DNA from 3 places in the Telluria sp. AC161 genome. Region 3 is predicted to be linked to each of the others. Evidence: predicted binding sites of a transcription regulator. Region 3 holds the regulator's gene; each other region holds the start of a gene.
What was found. The regulator sigma-54, encoded in region 3, starts transcription at its own class of promoters, with help from an activator protein. The targets are predictions, from matches to a motif close to TGGCANGNAANCTGCTTT.
Positions count from the first base shown of each region.

Region 1: a site for sigma-54 is predicted at 4,034-4,051, ahead of ACZ0AJ_RS16005 (PEP-CTERM sorting domain-containing protein). Genes of this name have one in related genera too.
Region 2: a site for sigma-54 is predicted at 2,497-2,514, ahead of ACZ0AJ_RS20605 (PEP-CTERM sorting domain-containing protein). Genes of this name have one in related genera too.

Region 1 covers NZ_OZ409861.1:3,590,220-3,596,568, forward strand. Annotated here, with positions in the region: gene dnaE (DNA polymerase III subunit alpha) at 1-1,448, opposite strand, end outside; gene ACZ0AJ_RS16000 (methyltransferase regulatory domain-containing protein) at 1,573-3,111, opposite strand; gene ACZ0AJ_RS16005 (PEP-CTERM sorting domain-containing protein) at 3,302-3,988, opposite strand; gene ACZ0AJ_RS16010 (sulfurtransferase) at 4,218-5,099, shown strand; gene ACZ0AJ_RS16015 (DUF4214 domain-containing protein) at 5,101-5,688, opposite strand; gene ACZ0AJ_RS16020 (acyltransferase family protein) at 5,793-6,349, opposite strand, start outside.
Region 2 covers NZ_OZ409861.1:4,627,150-4,633,498, reverse strand. Annotated here, with positions in the region: gene ACZ0AJ_RS20625 (cytochrome c1) at 1-653, shown strand, start outside; gene ACZ0AJ_RS20620 (glutathione S-transferase N-terminal domain-containing protein) at 752-1,363, shown strand; gene ACZ0AJ_RS20615 (ClpXP protease specificity-enhancing factor) at 1,496-2,002, shown strand; tRNA gene ACZ0AJ_RS20610 (tRNA-Thr) at 2,029-2,104, shown strand; gene ACZ0AJ_RS20605 (PEP-CTERM sorting domain-containing protein) at 2,593-3,213, shown strand; gene ACZ0AJ_RS20600 (response regulator) at 3,305-4,336, opposite strand; gene ACZ0AJ_RS20595 (ABC transporter substrate-binding protein) at 4,696-5,958, shown strand; gene ACZ0AJ_RS20590 (carbohydrate ABC transporter permease) at 5,963-6,349, shown strand, end outside.
Region 3 covers NZ_OZ409861.1:4,918,288-4,924,636, forward strand. Annotated here, with positions in the region: gene ACZ0AJ_RS21875 (KpsF/GutQ family sugar-phosphate isomerase) at 1-551, shown strand, start outside; gene ACZ0AJ_RS21880 (KdsC family phosphatase) at 551-1,102, shown strand; gene lptC (LPS export ABC transporter periplasmic protein LptC) at 1,108-1,713, shown strand; gene lptA (lipopolysaccharide transport periplasmic protein LptA) at 1,759-2,307, shown strand; gene lptB (LPS export ABC transporter ATP-binding protein) at 2,304-3,059, shown strand; gene ACZ0AJ_RS21900 (RNA polymerase factor sigma-54) at 3,074-4,561, shown strand; gene hpf (ribosome hibernation-promoting factor, HPF/YfiA family) at 4,636-4,992, shown strand; gene ACZ0AJ_RS21910 (enoyl-CoA hydratase/isomerase family protein) at 5,091-6,167, shown strand; gene ACZ0AJ_RS21915 (DUF5694 domain-containing protein) at 6,253-6,349, shown strand, end outside.

The sequences.
Region 1 (6,349 bases), 1.3 Mb from region 3:
TGCTTGCCCGGCTTGAACGGAATCAGCTTGGAGATGCCATCGCAGAAGTTGTAGCCAAAGTCGAGCACACGGCCCACGTCGCGGATCGCGCCCTTGGCCGCCATCGTGCCGAAGGTCGCGATCTGCGAGACCGCATCGCGCCCGTACAGGTCTTTCACGTGCTGGATGACGAGTTCGCGCTTTTCCTGGCAAAAGTCGATGTCGAAGTCGGGCATCGAGACGCGTTCGGGATTCAGGAAACGCTCGAACAGCAGGTTGTACTTGAGCGGATCGAGGTCGGTGATCTTGAGCGCATACGCCACCAGCGAACCCGCACCCGAACCGCGGCCCGGGCCGATCGGCACGTCGTTGTTCTTGCCCCACTGGATGAACTCGGCCACGATCAGGAAGTAGCCGGGGAACTTCATGTTGATGATCGTTTGATTCTCGAAGTCCAGGCGCGCTTCGTAGCGCGGGCGCTCGCGTTCGCGCTCCGCCTCGTTCGGGTACAGCTGCAGCAGGCGGTCTTCCAGGCCTTTCTTGGTCTCGGCGATCAAAAATTCATCGATCGTCATGCCCGGCGTCGGGAAGTTCGGCAGCTGCGGTTTGCCCAGCGTGAGCGTGACGTTGCAGCGCTTGGCGATTTCGACGGAGTTGGCCAGCGCGCCCGGCAGGTCCCTGAACAGCTCGGCCATCTCGGCCTGCGACTTGAAGCACATGTTCTCGTTGAAGCGGCGCACGCGCTTGGCGTTGGCCAGCATCTCGCCTTCGGCGATACAGACGCGCGCTTCGTGGGCGATGTATTCGTCCTTGTCGAGGAACTGCACCGGGTGCGTCGCCACGACCGGCAAGCCGAGGCGCCCGGCCAGTGCCACCGAGTGGCGTACCTGCTGCTCCTGGTTGAGCTGGCCGGCGCGCTGGATCTCGATATAAAAATGGCCCGGAAACACGCGCGCCCAGCGCGCGGCATTGGCTTCGGCGCGGGCGATGTCGCCATTCTCGATGGCCTGGCCGATGTCGCCAAAGTGCGCGCCCGACAGCACGATCAGGCCATTGGCCTGCGACTGCTCGGGATGCAGGGTCGAGGTGGACGTGGTCAGCGCTTCGAGCCATTCGGCGCGCAGTTCGGCGCGGCCCTTATGCTGGTTGGTGAGCCAGGCACGCGCCAGCAGGTCGCACAGCTGCAGATAGCCGGTGTGGTTCTTGGCCAAAATGAGCAGGCGGTGCGGCTTGTCGCGGTTGTCGTCGTTGGTGATCCATGCATCGACCCCGACGATCGGCTTGACGCCCTTGCCGCGCGCCTCTTTGTAGAAGCGCACCAGGCAAAAGGTATTGGCCAGGTCGGTCACGGCCAGCGCCGGCTGCCCATCCTTGACCGCCGCCTTGACCAGCTCGTCAATACGGACCAGGCCGTCGACGATGGAGTATTCGGAGTGGATGCGCAGATGGGTAAAAGTCGGGGAAGTCATCCCCGCATTTTACCGCGCCCGGGCTTTGCGCGGAGGGGCCGGCGAGGTCTGTGGGTCCAGGGGGCGGGTCAGCGTGGCGTTCTCGCCAACATGGTGCTTCGACGATCTGAAAGCTGGAGCCGCCCTAGGCAGCCACGCCCAAGGCCTGCAAAACCGGCAGGCGCGTTGTTTCGAACGCATGCGCCTGGCTGCGCAGCATCTCGGTCTGGCGGGCGTCGTCCAGCACCGGCTGGCCATCCTTCATGATGCGCTGACCTTGCGCCTGCAGCGCCGCCGCCGCGAAATCGGCCAGCGCCCCGAGGCTGGCCGCACCACTGCTGCGCGCCAGCAGAAACAGCTGGTCGATGCGGCGCACCGGGAAGCCGCCGCCCGTCACCGGCGAGGCCAGGCAACCGACATCTTCGGCGTAGCGCGCCATGGCGCACAGGCGAGCGTTGAGGAGCAGCGCGCCGGCCCTGGCATCAGCGATTGCCTCGTCGGCCTGGGCCGGGTGCAGGTTGCCGGCGCCGGTCAGCAGCATGACCGCCTCGACGATCCCGGCCAGCGTCGCGCCGTACGGGGCCAGCGTGATTTCGAGTTCGCCCAGGCTGTGCGGCCGGTGGTCGGCCAGCGCATCGAGGATCGGGCGGTAAACCTCTTCGTGCAGGTTCGCTTCGCCCAGCGCGCCGCTGACCTTGAGCTTGACCCTGGCGGCCGGCGTGGCCAGCACCACGCGCATGGCGCGCAGGCGCTCGGTGCGGTCGGCTGGCGCCAGCGGGCGCGCGCCGCGCACCCAGTAATCGCGCCGGAACAGGCGGTTGACGATGAAGTCGCGCGCCGACTCGCGAAAACCGGCGTCCGGAATCGCGGCGAGCACATCCTGTTGCTGCGCGGTCAGGTTCAGCATCGGCACGTGGTCGATGAACTGGGCCGACGTGGCGTAGCTCAGCCGCGCACCTTCCATCCAGGTGCGCATCTGCGCGAACGGCATCGGCTGCCAGTCGCGGTTGAAATATTCGTGTGCCAGATAGCGCGGGTCCTGGCTGCGCAGACGCTTGAGGTGCTCGGCCACCTCGGGATTGACCTTGCCGTACAACGCCCCGCTCGCGAGCAGCCCGTCGACAAAGTCGAGCGCCGCGTCGATGCGCGCCGCGGGGCCGATGCCGGGTGGATTGAGGGCTGCGTCGAAGCCGGCCATCAACTCGGTCAGCGGTCCGGTCGCGGCCCAGCCGGGCTGGGTGTTGTAGCTGACGTAGACGACACCGCCCACCTTGAGCTTGCGTTCGATGAAGCTGGCGATCACGCGGCGGTTGGCATCCGACACCCAGCTCCAGATGCCGTGCAGCGCGATGAAATCGAACTGCGGCAGATCGGCGCGCTGGCAATACGCCTCGAAGGCCTCGTCGGACAAATTGGCTGCCAGCGGCAAGTCCTGCGCCAGCTCGCGCGCAAAACCGACCTGGGCCGGATTGAAATCGGTGCCATGCCAGGCCGCGCCGCTGGCGGCCGCATGAATATTGATGCTCATGCCCTGGCCAAAGCCCAGCTCGCAAGCGGTCTGGATATCCGGAGGAACAATGCCCTCTTCTAACAGGGCCAGACGTGCACGCAATGGGTTGAGTTCGGGATAGTAGCCGTAGGTATAGGCTAACTCGGTCATATAGCCTTCGGACCAGTCGTGCATGGCGTTCCTGTCGGTGATGGAGCAATGCGAGGCACTCTAGCACGGCCTATCCGGGCCGCATATGGCGACCTTGCGCGACCATCCGGCACGGTGTGTTGTTAACGCAAAAACGTCGTTCCTGCCTGCGCAGGAACGACGTTTTTGATGTGCTGTCAGCAACGCGCCAGTATGCCGGCGCGCCGTGCGGCAATTAGCCGCGCTTGTTGCGACGGGTGAATGCCAGGCCAGCCAGCGCCAGACCCATCAGGGCAACGCTGCTTGGCTCAGGCACTTCAGCCTCGAGGCCGGTGACGTTCAGATTGTTCACGTTCACGGTCAGGCCTTTGTCCAGACCCAGGGTGCGAATGCCGATCGCGTTGAACGACGTCAGGTTCGAGTTACCGGTTGCCATCAGATCGGCGCCGGTCAGCGACGACTTTTCTTCAGCCGTTGCATTGAGCCACATGTCGAAACGGTTGTAGGTCGTCGAGCCAGCGGCCTTGTACAGGTTCGCAAAGATGTTGTAGGTGGTGCCTGCAACCAGATTGCTGTTAGGCATGAAAGGACCACCCTCGCCGCCCAGGCGTGCGAACAGGTCGTTGGTGCAGCTGCCACCCGTGCCGCAGTTTGCCTTGAAGCCGACGTTCGGGCCTTTGTAGGCTTCGGACGTGTTGTTCGAGTTGCCGAACCACAGAGCCACGAAATCGTTGCTGTCAACCGTGGCGCCGGTGTAGGTGAAGTTGAAGTCGATCAGCACGCTGCCGCTCTGGGCTGCCGGCATCACGTTGGTGTAGGCAGTGTTGCTGTCCGAGTTGAAGGTCAGCGTCGAAGGAATGGTAGCGGCCGAAGCGGCACCGGCAGTCAGCGAAAGGGCCAGCAGAGCGATATTACGGATCATTGTTGTTTTCCTAGTAGATCAAAGTTTGAACAGCACTGCCCCCTATAAGCAAGCTTGATGCCAGCTAAGTGCTTACCATTAAAATCAATGACTTATTTGATACGCATCAATGCTCTGGTGCAATCGTGTAAATCTATCCGACAAGCATATGGCGCTTACCTGGTGGTTGGCGGGGCTGGCTGACTTATAATATCGACCTGTTCGTTCACCGCTTTTCTTCTTTATCGCCATGTCCTCCGCACAACAGTACGTCAACATCGCCGCCTACAAATTTGTCACGCTCGACGATCTGGAAAGCCTGCGCCCGCAGTACCAGGCGCTGTGCAACGAGCTTGCCCTGAAGGGCACGGTGCTGCTCACACCGGAAGGCATCAATATGTTCTTGTCGGGTACGCGCGAGCACATCGACACGTACCTGGACTGGGTGCGCAGCGACGCCCGCCTGGCCGACCTGACGTGGAAAGAAAGCCTGTCGACCGAACAGTCGCACAAGCGCATGCTGGTCAAGATCAAGAAAGAGATCATCACGATGCGCATGCCGCTGATCAAGCCCGAACTGGGCCGGGCGCCGGCAGTCGATCCCGTCACGCTCAAGCGCTGGCTCGACCAGGGCCACGATGACGACGGCGTCGAGGTCGTGATGATGGAAACGCGCAATGCCTTTGAAGTCGACGTCGGCACGTTCGAGAACACGCTTGATTACCGCATCGACAAGTTCACCGAGTTTCCCGAAGTCGCGGCGCAGCACCGCGATGCGCTGGCTGGCAAGACAGTGGTGACCTTCTGCACCGGCGGCATCCGCTGCGAAAAAGCGGCGATCCACATGAAGGAAATCGGCTACGAGCGTGTGTACCAGCTCGAGGGCGGCATCCTGAAGTACTTCGAGGACGTCGGCGGCGCGCACTATACGGGCGACTGCTTCGTGTTCGACTACCGCACCGCGCTCAATCCGAAGCTCGAGCCGACCGAAACCGTGCAGTGCTTCGCCTGCCGCGCCGTGGTAACGCCGCGCCAGCAGTTATCGCCTGATTATGTGTATGAGGTGTCGTGCCCGCACTGCATCGGCAGCAACAGCGCTGGCCAGGCAGCAGCCGGCGAGGCCGCGGCCTGATTCACGCCAGCGGCGCCACGCCGATCAGGCCCACATCGTCGATGGCGGTGCCGTCGGCGCCCACGATGCGTGCGATCCACGTATCGACGACGACCGGGTCGGTCGCATCGAGCGCAGTCTTCACATCCTTGACGGTGGCAAGAAATTCCATGGCCAGCTCTAACCCCGCATCGCGGCTGTAGGCTGCCACTTCGTTGGGCGTATCGAGGCGCAGCGTGAAGACAGTGGCGGCAGCCGCCTTGCCGTTAAAGGCGACCGCATCGGTGCCGACCGCCGCCTCTGCAATTTCCCTGACTGCGTCGTCGATCGCGATGACGCCCCTGTCCATCAGGCTGGCCCAATAATCGACGCCAGCGGCTTCTGCTTCGCGCCCGAACAGGTGGTCGTAAATCTTGGTGACCACGGTGCGGCTGTCCATGTGGCTGTAGTTGTCACGGTATTCCTCGGCAGCGGCAAACGATCGCGAGATATCGGCCAGCGTGGCACCGCTGCCGAGCGTATTCACCCAATACTCGAGCCCGGCTGGGTCGGCCGGCCGGCCAAAGTAGGCAACATAAAGTTGTTGGACTCCGACTGTATTGACGGCCATGTTGAGGCTCTCTCAGGCTAATAATAAAATGATACTACTCCAGCCAGGCCCGGGCGTCATCCTTATTGTCGGCGCCGACATCAGCCTGCCGAAGCGGACTGGCGCTACGCCTTGAGCGTTTCCTTTGCCTCGTGACGCGCTGCCCCGTAACTGCGGCGCATGCGCAGGAACGGCTCTTCGATGATGTGATAGCTGAGCGTGGCCAGAGCCCAGGTGGCACCATACGTCACGGTGAGCATGAATACCACATCCAGCCAGCCGATACCGAACGGACGCACCGTCCCGACCTGCGTCGCCAGCGTATGCAATAGCGCCATGTGGAGCAGATAGAACGAGAAGCTGATCTTGCCGCCGTGGGCCAGCACGCGCTCGACAAGCGCCGGCAAACGCAGCGCAAGCGAAGTCCAGCCCAGGATTACCAACGCCCAGCCCGCGCTTTCAATAAACGACCAGATAATCCAGAACGCCGAATGTGGATTGCTGCCGAAACTGGCCACACGGTGCATCAGCGCCGTATCCCACATCACCAGCGCCACGCTGGTCAGCGTGAGCAACGGCGCGAAGCGACGCAATTGCGCCGTGTAACGCGCATACGCCATGGCGGCGATCATGCCGATAATGAACTGGTCGAAGCGGCCGACGAACGTGCTGAAATACATGA
Region 2 (6,349 bases), 290 kb from region 3:
CGTCGCTGCAGAACGGCGCCAAACTGTTCGTCAACCACTGCCTCAATTGCCACTCGGCCGCGTCGATGCGCTACAACCGCCTGCGCGACCTGGGCCTGACAGACGACCAGATCCGGCAAAACTTGTTGTTTTCTGCCGACAAGGTCGGCGACATGATGACCACGGCCATGCGACCGAACGATGCCAAGGCCTGGTTCGGCGCGGTGCCGCCGGATTTGTCGGTGATCGCGCGCGCCAAGGCGTCGCCAGGCGGCTCGGGCGCCGACTATCTGTACACCTATCTGCGCACGTTCTACCAGGACGAGACGCGCCCGACCGGCTGGAACAATATGGTGGTGCCGAATGTCGCGATGCCGCACGCCATGTGGCTGCAGCAGGGGATCCGCACGGCGAAGTTCACGGAGCAGCCCGATCCGCATGAAGCCGGCAAGATGGTTCACACCTTCGCCCGCTTTGAGCAAGTGAGCCCCGGCACCATGACCCAGCAGGAGTTCAACACCGCCACGGCCGACCTCGTTGCCTACATGGTCTGGATGGCCGAGCCGGCCCAGGCAACACGCAAGCGACTGGGGGCATTCGTGCTCCTGTTCTTGACGATTTTCGCCTTTTTGGCCTGGCGATTGAATGAATCGTACTGGAAAGAAGTGAAGTAATTCGCTTTCGTTGTCCGGTTGGCTATAATACGGGCAATCATTTCTCTGGGGTGAGTGCTCGGCGCTGCACCCCTTTGTTTCTTAAGGAACTATAAACCATGATGGTTCTCTACTCCGGCACCACGTGCCCGTTCTCCCAACGCTGCCGCCTCGTCCTGTTCGAAAAGGGCATGGACTTCGAAGTGCGCGACGTCGACCTGTTCAACAAGCCGGAAGATATTTCGACGATGAACCCGTACGGCCAGGTGCCGATCCTGGTCGAGCGCGAACTGATCCTGTACGAATCGAACATCATCAACGAGTACATCGACGAGCGCTTCCCGCATCCGCAACTGATGCCGGCCGACCCGCTGATGCGCGCCCGTGCCCGCCTGATGCTGTTCAACTTCGAAAAAGAGCTGTTCGTCCACGTGCACACGCTGGAAAGCGAGCGCAACAAGTCGAACGACAAGATCCACGACAAGGCCCGCACCGAAATCCGCGACCGCCTGACGACGCTGGCACCGCTGTTCCTGAAGAACAAGTACATGCTGGGTGATGAGTTCTCGATGCTCGACGTGGCTATCGCGCCGCTGCTCTGGCGCCTGGATCACTACGGTATCGAACTGTCGAAGACGGCTGCACCGCTGATGAAATACGCCGAGCGCATCTTCTCGCGCCCTGCCTACATCGAGGCGCTGACCCCGTCCGAGAAAGTGATGCGTCGTTGATGGACCTGGGGCGGGCTTGTTGCCGCCCCTGTCCTCAGCCGCACCGTACGCGCCGGAATCGGACGTTCTTCGGGCGAATCCGATAGACTGGCGCGAACGCCCGTTTTGCCTGTATTGCTAGCCCATACCACCATGTCAGAGATCTCCACCAAACCCTACCTGCTGCGCGCCATCTACGAATGGTGCACCGACAGTGGCTTTACGCCTTACCTCGCAGTCAAGGTCGATGGATCGACGACGGTGCCGATGGAATACGTCCGCAAGGGCGAGATCATCCTGAACATCAGCTTCGGCGCCACCTCGGCGCTGAAGATGGACAACGACGCAGTCCACTTCCGGGCACGCTTCAACGGCGTGTCGCGCGAAATCTACATCCCTGTGCACAATGTACTGGCGATTTATGCCAATGAAAATGGCCAGGGGATGGCGTTCGAAGTGGGTGCATTGCCTGCTGCGTCGTCGGATGGATCGGCGCCTGAAGTGGGTACGGCGCCTGCGGGGCCAGCGCTGTCGGCGGTGCCATCGAAGGGCGTGGATTCGCCGGTGGTGCCGGATACGGAAGTGTCTACTCCGCCGTCGGGTGGCGATGACGAGCCACCAAAGAAGGGTGGACGACCGACCCTCACGCGGATCAAATAGCGTATAATTCTTGCTCTAAAGATCACGCCGGCTTAGCTCATTTGGTAGAGCAGTTGATTTGTAATCATCAGGTGGCCAGTTCGAAACCGGCAGCCGGCACCAGTTAGTCAAGCAAAAGGCCCAATCCTCAGGATTGGGCCTTTTGCTTTCTGGGTGCCATGTAACTCGTGTATACCCGGCTTGAACAATCCAGGCGACGGATTAAGCGCTTTCACGCAGTGCATGGACGATCGAGGAGTCCAAATGGCGCTTGTCGACGACATAGCATGTGAAGGTGCAACGCAATCTCGCAAGCGCATAGAACGAGCCGGATATCCCCTGCCAGCCATACCAAGCAGCCGTTCACGCGAAATGGTCGAGGAAAGCCATTTCGGCGGATGACGGACTTACTTCAGCTCGCAAAAAATGGATATATCTGTCGAAAATACTTACATCCCAGTTGAAAGGCTTCTATAGCGCGTAATAACTGCTTGATTTTATTGAAACTACGAAAGTGGCCCAATTTGTGCTTAGCCTTAAAGTTCAATCTTGCGGTGGGTCAATATTGCAAGGTGCTCACAGATAATGCAATTACCCTTACTGGAAAATCAATGCCTAAGTTCTTGCGACATGTAATTCCTACGCTCTTTTCTGTGGCCTTGGCATGTTCTGCCGCTAGTAGCCATGCCGGTGAAATCCTGATTGACTTTGAAACCTTGCCAGGCATTGATGGCGTGCTCGGCACTGCGGACGATACGCCCTCCGGCAATTATCAATTGCAGCCATTGAGCAACCAGTACGAGCAAATCGGTCTGATGTTTAACCAAGGCACCTTGATGCAGGCTGATTTTTTCAATGGTGATCCATTGAATCACTTCATCAGCTCGACCAACCCGATTGGTTACTTCACTACCGCTGTGACTGGTATCAGCATCGACAGCTATTCGTACTGGGATGCTACGCTAACGGCCTATGGGCGCGACGGCAATGTGTTGACCTCCGACACCTTGACCAATCCGCTGGCTGGCAGTGCCTTCCTGCGCGGTGTTCTTTCAGTCACATCGAGCGAGTTAATTTTTGGATTCTCGATCTTGCCGAACAATCCAAACTACATCCTGAATCTGGATAATTTGCGCCTGACGACTGCCGAAGTGCCAGAACCCAGCCAGATCGCTTTGCTGGGCGCCGGACTTGCTCTGATAGCGGGCTTGCGCCGCCGGCGTCGCGCGTAAAGAAACTGCGAAGAACGTTACGCGACAGAACAGAAAATAATAGCCAATCCGAAATCGGTAGTCGGTACCAGCTTTCAAAAAGCCCACCCTTTCAGGCTGGGCTTTTTTTCTGGATCATCCCCGACGCCTGGTCCAGTTCACCATCCCGCGCATCCCACGTCTGCTGTATATCGAGCAACTCCGGCAGCGTCCTGTGAAACACCGCCACCAGCGCCGGATCGAAATCCGTCCCCGAGCGGCTATCCACATAGGCCACGATTTTGTCGACACCCCACGCTTCCTTGTACGGGCGCTTGATGCTCAGGGCATCGAACACGTCGGCGAGCGCCACCAGGCGCGCCGATAGGGGGATGGCCTCGCCGGCCAGGCCGGCCGGATAGCCGCTGCCATCCCACTTTTCGTGGTGATACAACGCCACCTCGGCGGCGAGCTGGAACACCTGTGCAGCGCTTTTGCTCAGGATGTCGTAGCCGATCTGCGGATGGGTTTTCATGATGGCCCACTCGGCGTCGTCCAGTGGACCGGGTTTGCGCAGGATGGACTGGGGAATCCCTATTTTGCCGGTGTCATGCATTGGCGCTGCCAGTTCGAGTTGCTCGCTGTCTTCGGCGCTCCACCCTGCTCCTTTGGCAAGCGCCTTTGCATAGGCGGCCATGCGCCAGATGTGCGCACCGGTATCGGTATCGTTGAAATGCCCTGCCTGGCCCAGCATCGAGATGGCCTCGCGGTAGCTCCTGGCCAGCAGTTCCGCGCGCACCTGAGATAAATGGCTGGCGACGCGCGCGCGCACGATCGGGGGCGACACGGGTTTCGTGATGTAGTCGACGCCGCCAGCAAAGAACCCGGCGGCTTCATTCACGGGGTCGGCGTACGCCGTTACGAAAATGACCTGGATGGTCCCGGTCGTATCGCTCTGCTTGATTTTAAGGCAAAGGTCGTAGCCGTTGATGTCGGGCAGACCGATGTCCAGTAACACCATGGCCGGTCGATGCTTGTGGAGCGCCGCCATGGTTTCGGCGCCGTTACGGGCAAACACCAGCGTGTAGTCATCGCTGAGCACCTTGCGCATCATGGCCAGGTTGGCGGGCTCATCGTCGACAAGTAAAATGACCGGGCGACTCATGGGCGGCTGCCATGCGCAATGGTCAGCGCGATTGATGTTGCGCGAGCGTGGCAGGCAAACAGGCCTGCCCGATCAACATAGATCCCGAGGTATCGTACACGTGGAAATATTTTCGAATTTCTCAACATGCCTCCGAAGCGTCATGCAACCGCCAGGTGCGGCAACCACCTTTTTCGCCGCTTGAAATATTAACTATTACTCTACACGAGGAAGAAAACCATGTGCGTTTTTTCCGCTTCGGTCGCTGCCCCAATCCGCAAGTTTAGTTTGACCGTCAATTGACCCGATGCTATAGTCAGGCAAAGCCAATGGTAACGTTTCCAACGTGCCAAAAAAACATGGCACTGAACGGAGACAAGATGGTCAAATCCCGCAACCTGGCAGCAGCCTGCGCATGGTTGTGCGCCGCTGCAGGTGCGCTGAGTATCGTGCTCGGTAGCGCGCCAGCCAGTGCGGCCGCACCGACAGCAGAAGTCATCCACTGGTGGACCTCCGGCGGCGAATCGAACGCCGTCAAGCAGGTCGCCCAGGCGTTTCGTGCTGCCGGCGGCGTGTGGATCGACAGCGCCATCGCGGGCGGCGACCAGTCGCGCGCCGTCACCATCAACCGCATCATTGGCGGCAATCCGCCGACCGCTGCGCAGTTCAACACCTCCAGGCAGTTCACCGACGTCATCGAGCAGAATATGCTCAACAACGTCGACGCCGTCGCGAAGGCCCAGGACTGGGACCGCATCCTGCCCGAGCCGCTGATCGACGTCATCAAGCACGATGGCCACTACTACGCGGTGCCGCTCAATATCCACATGCAGACGTGGATCTGGTACTCGAAAGCCGCCTTCAAGAAGGCCGGCATCACGCGTGAACCGGCGAGCATGCCCGAACTTTTCGCCGCGCTCGACAAACTGAAGGCCGCGGGTCTCATCCCGCTCGCCCACGGCGGCCAGTCGTGGCAGGAGACCGTGCTGTTCTCGGCTCTACTCGCCAATATTGGCGGGCGCGATCTGTACCTGAAAGTGATTCGCGACCGTGACCAGGCCACGATCCTCTCGCCCGCCTTTCGCGACGTGCTGCTGGCCTTCAAGCGCATGAAATCGTACGTCGATCCCGGCGCGCCGGGCCGCAACTGGAACGACGCCACCGCGCTGGTCATCAGCGGCCGTGCGGGCTTTCAGGTGATGGGCGACTGGGCCAAGGGCGAATTCACCAACGCCGGCCAGCTGCCCGGCCAGCACTACGGCTGCATCGCCGGCCTCAAGCCCGATACGCCCTACCTGATGCAAGGCGACGTCTTCGTTTTTCCGCGCACCGACAAGCCGGACGCCATCAAGGCCCAGCAACTGCTGGCGCAAGTCGTCTCGCAGCCCGCATTGCAGATCGCCTTCAGCAAGCTGAAAGGCTCGATCCCCGTGCGCCTGGATGCCCAGTCCAATGAGCTCGACCTGTGCGCGCAAAAGGGCGTGGCCATCATCAAGGACCGCACGCGCCAGGTCGGCGTGACCGAGGTCTATCTGACGCCCGACCAGAACGGCGCTATGCAGGACATCCTGACCGCGTACTGGAATATGGACACGCGCGTCGAGAAGGTCCAGCGCAGCATTGCCCGCGCCCTGAAGTACTGACGCCATGCACGCATCCCGACTCTCCCGGCACCTCAGTCCCCATATCGCCCTGCTGCCGATGGCGCTGACGGTGCTGCTGGCTTACGTCGGCGGCGCGCTGTGGACACTGCGCACGTCGTTCACGGCCTCGCGCACCTTCCCGTCCGATAAATTCATTGGCGTGGCGCAGTACGTGCGCCTGTTCGACAACGAGCGCTGGCTGCTCTCGCTGCATAATCTGGCCGTCTACGGCGCGGTGTTCATCGTCGCCTGCATGGTCATCGGTTTTCTGCTGGCCGTGTTCATCGACCAGAACGTCAAGGGCGAAGGCCTGCTGCGCACCGTGTTCCTGTATCCGTATGCGATGTCGTTCATCGCCACGGGCCTCGTGTGGCAATGGCTGCTGGCGCCC
Region 3 (6,349 bases):
TCGCAGTGGCGAAAGAAGCCTGCACGCTCAACCTGGCGCCGACCACCAGCACCACCGTCACGCTGGCCATGGGCGATGCGCTGGCCGTGGCGCTGCTCGACGTGCGGGGTTTTCGCGAGCAGGATTTCGCGCTGTCGCATCCGGGCGGCGCGCTGGGCCGGCGCCTGCTCACGCACGTGCGCGACGTGATGCGCACCGGTGACGCCATTCCGTCGGTGGGCCTGGATGTCCCGCTGGTCAAGGCGCTGCTCGAGATCAGCCAGAAGGGCATGGGCATGACCGCCGTGGTCGACGCCGATGGCCGTCCGCTGGGCGTGTTCACCGACGGCGACTTGCGTCGCGTGATCGAGCGCATGCACGATTTTTCGAACGTGCTGATTCGCGATGTCATGCACGCCAATCCGCGCAGCGTGCGCCCCGAGCAGCTGGCGGTCGACGCGGTCGCCGTGATGGAAGAATTCCGCATCAACCAGATGCTCGTGATCGATGAGGCGGGCCAGCTGGTCGGCGCGCTGCACATCCACGACCTGACCCGCGCAAAGGTAATCTGATGACTACTCCCGCAGTAACTACGCCTGCATTGGCCCACATCGAGCGCGCCGCGCGCATCAAGGTCATGATCTTCGACGTCGACGGTGTACTCACCGACGGCAGCCTGACCTACGGCCCCGATGGCGAAGTCACCAAGACCTTCAATGTGCTCGACGGCTTGGGCATCCAGATGCTGAATAAATCCGGTGTGCAGACCGCGATCATCAGCGCGCGCCTGTCGCCGATCGTCGTGCGGCGCGCTGCCGACCTGGGCATCTCGCATGTCTACCAGGGCAACCACGACAAGCGCATCGGCTTTGCCAATCTGCTCGAGGCCACCGGCTTTACCGCCGACCAATGCGGCTACATCGGCGACGACGTGATCGACCTGCCGCTGTTCGCGCGCGTCGGCTTTGCCGTTGCCGTACCGTCCGGCCACCCGGACGTGCAGCACCGCGCGCATTACGTGACCAAGAACGGTGGTGGGCGTGGCGCGGTGCGCGAGATCTGCGACCTCGTCATGCGCGCGCAGGGCACCTACGACCAGGCGCTCGCGCCATATTTCGCCTGAGCGCCATGGCCACGATCGCCTCCAACAAACGCACCGCGCATCGCTGGAATCTGCTGGCGATGATCGTGATCGGCGTGTTCTTCGCCTTCGGCAGCTTCTGGCTGCTGCAGCTGATGCAGGCGACCGACATCGACGCGCAGCTGGGCGGCCCGCCCGACGAACCGGATTACATCGTCGAAAATTTCTCGTTCGTCCGCATGACGCCCAACGGCCAGCCAAGCTACGTGGTGTCGGGCAAGCGCCTGGCCCATATCCCGCTGGGCGATGTGTCGAACGTCGAGCAGCCGCTGATGCGCGGCGTCGAGCCGGGCCGTCCGCCGATGACGGTGGTGGCCAGGAACGCGCGTATCTTCCACGAAGAACACCGCGTCGAACTGTTCGGCGACGTCGATCTGCAGCGCCCGAAAACGCCCGCCAGCGAAGCGCTGCGCGTGCGCACGCAGGCCATCACCGTATTGCCCGACGAAGAAATCGTCAAGACCGACCAGCCGATCGACATGGAGCTTGGCGCGTCCAGCCTCAAGGCCACCGGCATGATGGCCAACAACGCGACCATGCAGATGCAATTGTCCGGCCGCGGCCGTATCGTCTATCCGCCACGCCAGCGCTGAAGGCCATCAGCCATGCGCGCGTGCTAACCCAGGACCAGCACCATCATGAAAAAACTCTTTGCTGCCGCTTTCTTGTCACTCCTTTCCTTGACCGCCATGGCCGAAAAGGCCGACTCGCTCAAGCAGGCGGCGCTTGAATACGATAATGGCGACCTCGATGGCGTCGCAGGCGTTCGTACCTTCACCGGCAACGTGATCCTGACCCGCGGCACGCTGCTGGTCAAGGCCGAACGCGCCGTCGTCAGGGAAACGCCCGAAGGCTATATGAGCGTGACGCTCACCGCCGCCAACGGCAAGCCCGCCACGTTCCGCCAGAAGCGCGACGGCGGCCCGAACCTGTGGGTCGAGGGCCAGGCCGAACGCATCGAATACGATGAGCGTTCGGAGCTGGTGCGCCTGTACTCGAACGCCGTCGTCAAGGAACTCGAAAACGAACGGATGACCAACCAGATGACCGGTCCGTTCATCTCGTACGACAACCGCAAGGAAGTCGTCGCCGTGCGCAATGACGCCAGCGGCGAGAGCAAGGTTGGCGGCGGACGCGGTACGCTGATCCTGGCGCCCAAGCGTGCGCCGGCCGGAGGCACGCAATGACGGAACTGAACGATCGCAGCACACTGGTCGTCAAGGGCCTGCAGAAAAGCTATGGCAAGCGCCTGGTCGTGCGCGATGTGTCGCTCGACGTCGAATGCGGCGAAGTAGTAGGTTTGCTGGGCCCGAACGGCGCCGGCAAGACCACTTCGTTCTACATGATCGTCGGCCTGGTGCCGTCGGACGCCGGCTCGATCAGCATCAACGGCACCGACATCACCAGCCTGCCGATCCATCGCCGCGCGGTGCTCGGCCTGTCGTACCTGCCGCAGGAAGCGTCGGTGTTTCGCAAGCTGACGGTGGAAGAAAACATCCGCGCCGTGCTCGAACTGCAGAAGGTCAACGGCAAGTCGCTGACCAAAACCGAGATCAGCGACCGCCTCGATACCTTGCTGGCCGACCTGCAGATCGAGAAGCTGCGCGAGAACCCGGCGCTGTCGCTGTCGGGCGGTGAGCGGCGCCGCGTGGAGATCGCGCGCGCACTGGCCACCAACCCGCGCTTCGTGCTGCTCGATGAACCGTTTGCCGGCGTCGATCCGATCGCCGTGATCGAGATCCAGCGCATCGTGCGCTTCCTCAAGGAGCGCAAGATCGGCGTCCTGATCACCGACCACAATGTCCGCGAGACGCTTGGCATCTGCGACCGCGCCTACATCATCAATCAGGGCGCGGTGCTTGCATCCGGCCGCCCCGACGATATCATCGCCGACGAGTCGGTACGGCGCGTGTACCTCGGTGAACATTTCCGCATGTAAGCCATACTCAATTGATGAAACAGTCCCTTCAGCTCCGCACTTCGCAGCACCTGGCGCTCACGCCACAGCTGCAGCAATCGATCCGGTTGCTGCAGCTGTCGACGCTCGAACTGCATCAGGAGATCGAGCAGATACTGGGCGATAACCCGCTGCTCGAAAGGCTCGACGATCCGCTCGATCATTCGGTGCGCTTGCTGGGCGATGGGGCGATCAACAATGCGCCGGCACAGGGCGAGGCGCCGCCGGCGCCGGGCCAGCAGGCCGAAGGCGAGGGTAGCGCGCCGGCCGAGGGCGAGGGCGCTGAAGGCGGCGCGATCGATGGCGACCGGCCCGACACCGACTGGAGCGAAGGCAGCGGCGCATCCTCTGGCAGCAGTAGCAGCAGCGACGACGAAGACGGCCGCCCGCAGCTGGAGGCGTGCGCCATCACGCTGCGCGAACACCTGATGGAACAGGTGCGCGAAACGCTGCTGTCCACCCGCGACCGCGCACTGGCCGAACTGGTGATCGACGCGCTGGACGACAACGGCTACCTGGAAGAACCGCTCGACGACATCCACGCGCGGCTGCCCGAAGAACTCGAGGTCGATCTCGACGAACTGCGCTGCGCGCTGGCGATGGTGCAGAGCATGGACCCGGTGGGCGTGGGCGCGCGCAGCGCGGCCGAATGCCTGGCGCTGCAGATCCGGCGCATGCCGGGCGTGCCGATGGTCACGCGCCGCATGGCCCTGAAGATCGTCGAAGGCTACCTGACCTGGTTCGCGCAGCGCGAATACAGCAAGCTGAAAAAAGCGCTCGATTGCGACGACGAAGACCTGCGCGAAGTGCAGGCCGTGGTCCGCCAGTGCAATCCGCATCCGGGCGCCGCGTTCGCGTCGAACGTGTCGGATTACGTGGTGCCGGACGTGATCGTGCGGCGCGCCAAGAACGGCTGGGCGGTCACGCTGAACCAGGACGTGATGCCGCGCCTGCGCGTCAACAGCCTGTACGCGACCATGCTCAAGCAGGGCCGCAGCGAGAGCCAGATGGGCGCGCAGATGCAAGAGGCGAAGTGGCTCATCAAGAATATGCGCCAGCGTTTCGACACGATCCTGCGTGTGGCCGAGGCGATTGTCGAGCGCCAGCGCAACTTTTTCAGCCACGGCGCGGTTGCCATGCGGCCCCTTGTTTTGCGCGAGATAGCTGATACACTAGGTCTGCACGAGAGCACCATCTCTCGTGTCACAACCCAGAAATACATGCTGACCCCGCACGGCATGTTCGAGTTGAAGTATTTCTTCGGTAGCCACGTTGCCACCGAAGCGGGAGGCGAAGCATCCTCAACGGCAATCCGTGCGCTCATCGCACAATTGACAGGAGCAGAAGACCCTAAGAATCCATTATCCGACAGCAAGATCGCGGAAATGCTCGGGGAACAAGGCATGGTCATTGCGCGCAGGACGGTCGCAAAATACCGTGAAGCGCTCAAGATCCCCCCCGTCAGTCTCCGCAAAGCCTTGTAACAACGCCGCTCATACAGTCTGTGCCTTCAGCTCCTGTGTGGTGCAAGCGACGTGACATCTTCAAAGGAGTGTGTATGAACCTCACCATCAGTGGTCACCATCTCGAAGTAACCCCTGCCATCCGTGAATACGTTCAGAATAAGCTGGAACGCATTATTCGCCATTTCGATCAAGTCATAGATACCCACGTCTTCCTGGCCGTCGATAACCTCACTGAAAAAGAAAAAAGGCAAAAAGCTGAAATCAATGTCCAGGTGTCGGGCAAGACCCTGCACGTGGCGAGCGTCGCACAAGACCTGTATGCCGCGATCGACATGTTGATGGATAAACTGGATCGACAAATTCTGAAGCACAAGCAGATGCTCAAAGACCATAACCGCACAGCGATCAAACGCCTGGACGTCGACGAAGCAGACGTCGCTGCCGCCTGATCGAGCGCAGGTCACCACCGCCAGGGGCGTCTTTTCGGGACGCCCTTTTTGCATCCCGCTGCCGGTAAAATACGTGTTTCCTTTCGATGGATCACGCCATGTCCGAACACGTCCTGACCCGCATCGCCAACCGCACCGGCATCATCACCCTCGACCGTCCCAAGGCGCTCAATTCGCTGTCGCTGGACATGGTGCGCGCGCTGACCGCGATCCTGCTCGACTGGCAGCTTGACGCTGCGGTCGATGCGGTCGTGATCACCAGCAGCAGCGAAAAAGCGCTGTGCGCGGGCGGCGATATCCGCTTCTTCCACGACGTCGGCAACGCCTCGCCGCAAGGCGGCAGCGCACTGCTCGAGGATTTCTTCACCGAAGAATACGCGCTGAATCACCTGATCCATTTTTATCCGAAACCGTACATCGCGCTGATGGATGGCGTGGTCATGGGCGGCGGCATGGGCATCGCGCAGGGCGGGCCCGATTGCGGCCTGCGCATCGTCACCGAGCGCACGAAGATGGCAATGCCAGAGGTGAATATCGGCTTGTTCCCCGATGTCGGCGGCAGCCATTTCCTGTCGCACGCGCCGGGGCAGTTGGGAATGTTCCTGGGCTTGACCGGCCTGACGATCGGCGCGGCCGACGCGCTGTACGTGGGCCTGGCCGACGTGGTCGTACCGGGCACCGATCTGGCGGCATTGCACGCGCTGATTGAGGTGACGCCGGGCGCGGATCTGCCGGCGGCGATCCGCGCATTCGCCAGCCAGCATGCCGGCGAGAGTGAATTGCAGGCCAACCGCACGCGCATCGATGCGCACTTTGGCGCGGACTCGGTGGCGGCGATCATGGCATCGCTCGAGGGTGAAGACACGCCATTCGCGCAGAAGGCATTGAATGCAATGCGTCAGCGCTCGCCGTTGATGATGTGCGTGACGCGCGAGCTGCTGCTGCGCGGCGCGTCACTCGATGTCGCTGACTGTCTGCGCCTGGAGCGCTCGCTCGTGCGCCGCAACTTCGAACATGGTGAGGTACTCGAAGGCGTGCGCGCGCTCGTCATCGACAAGGACAATGCGCCGCAATGGAATCCGCCGTCGCTCGACCTCGTGACCGACGCGATGGTGGCGCACTTCTTCGCGCCGGTGTGGCCGGCGCATGCGCACCCGCTGCGCCATCTCGCGTAAGCCTCTACGTGCATATCCGTTTGCGCGTGACTTTTCGCGCAGGCGGTGCAAACATCGTGGCTTCATGAACCGATGAGGACCCCCGATGCGTATGACCGCCTTGCTGCTATCGATGACCTTGTGCGGCAGCGCCGCGGCCCAGGCCTGGCAGCCTGACTTCAATGCGAGCGCATTCAAGGGGC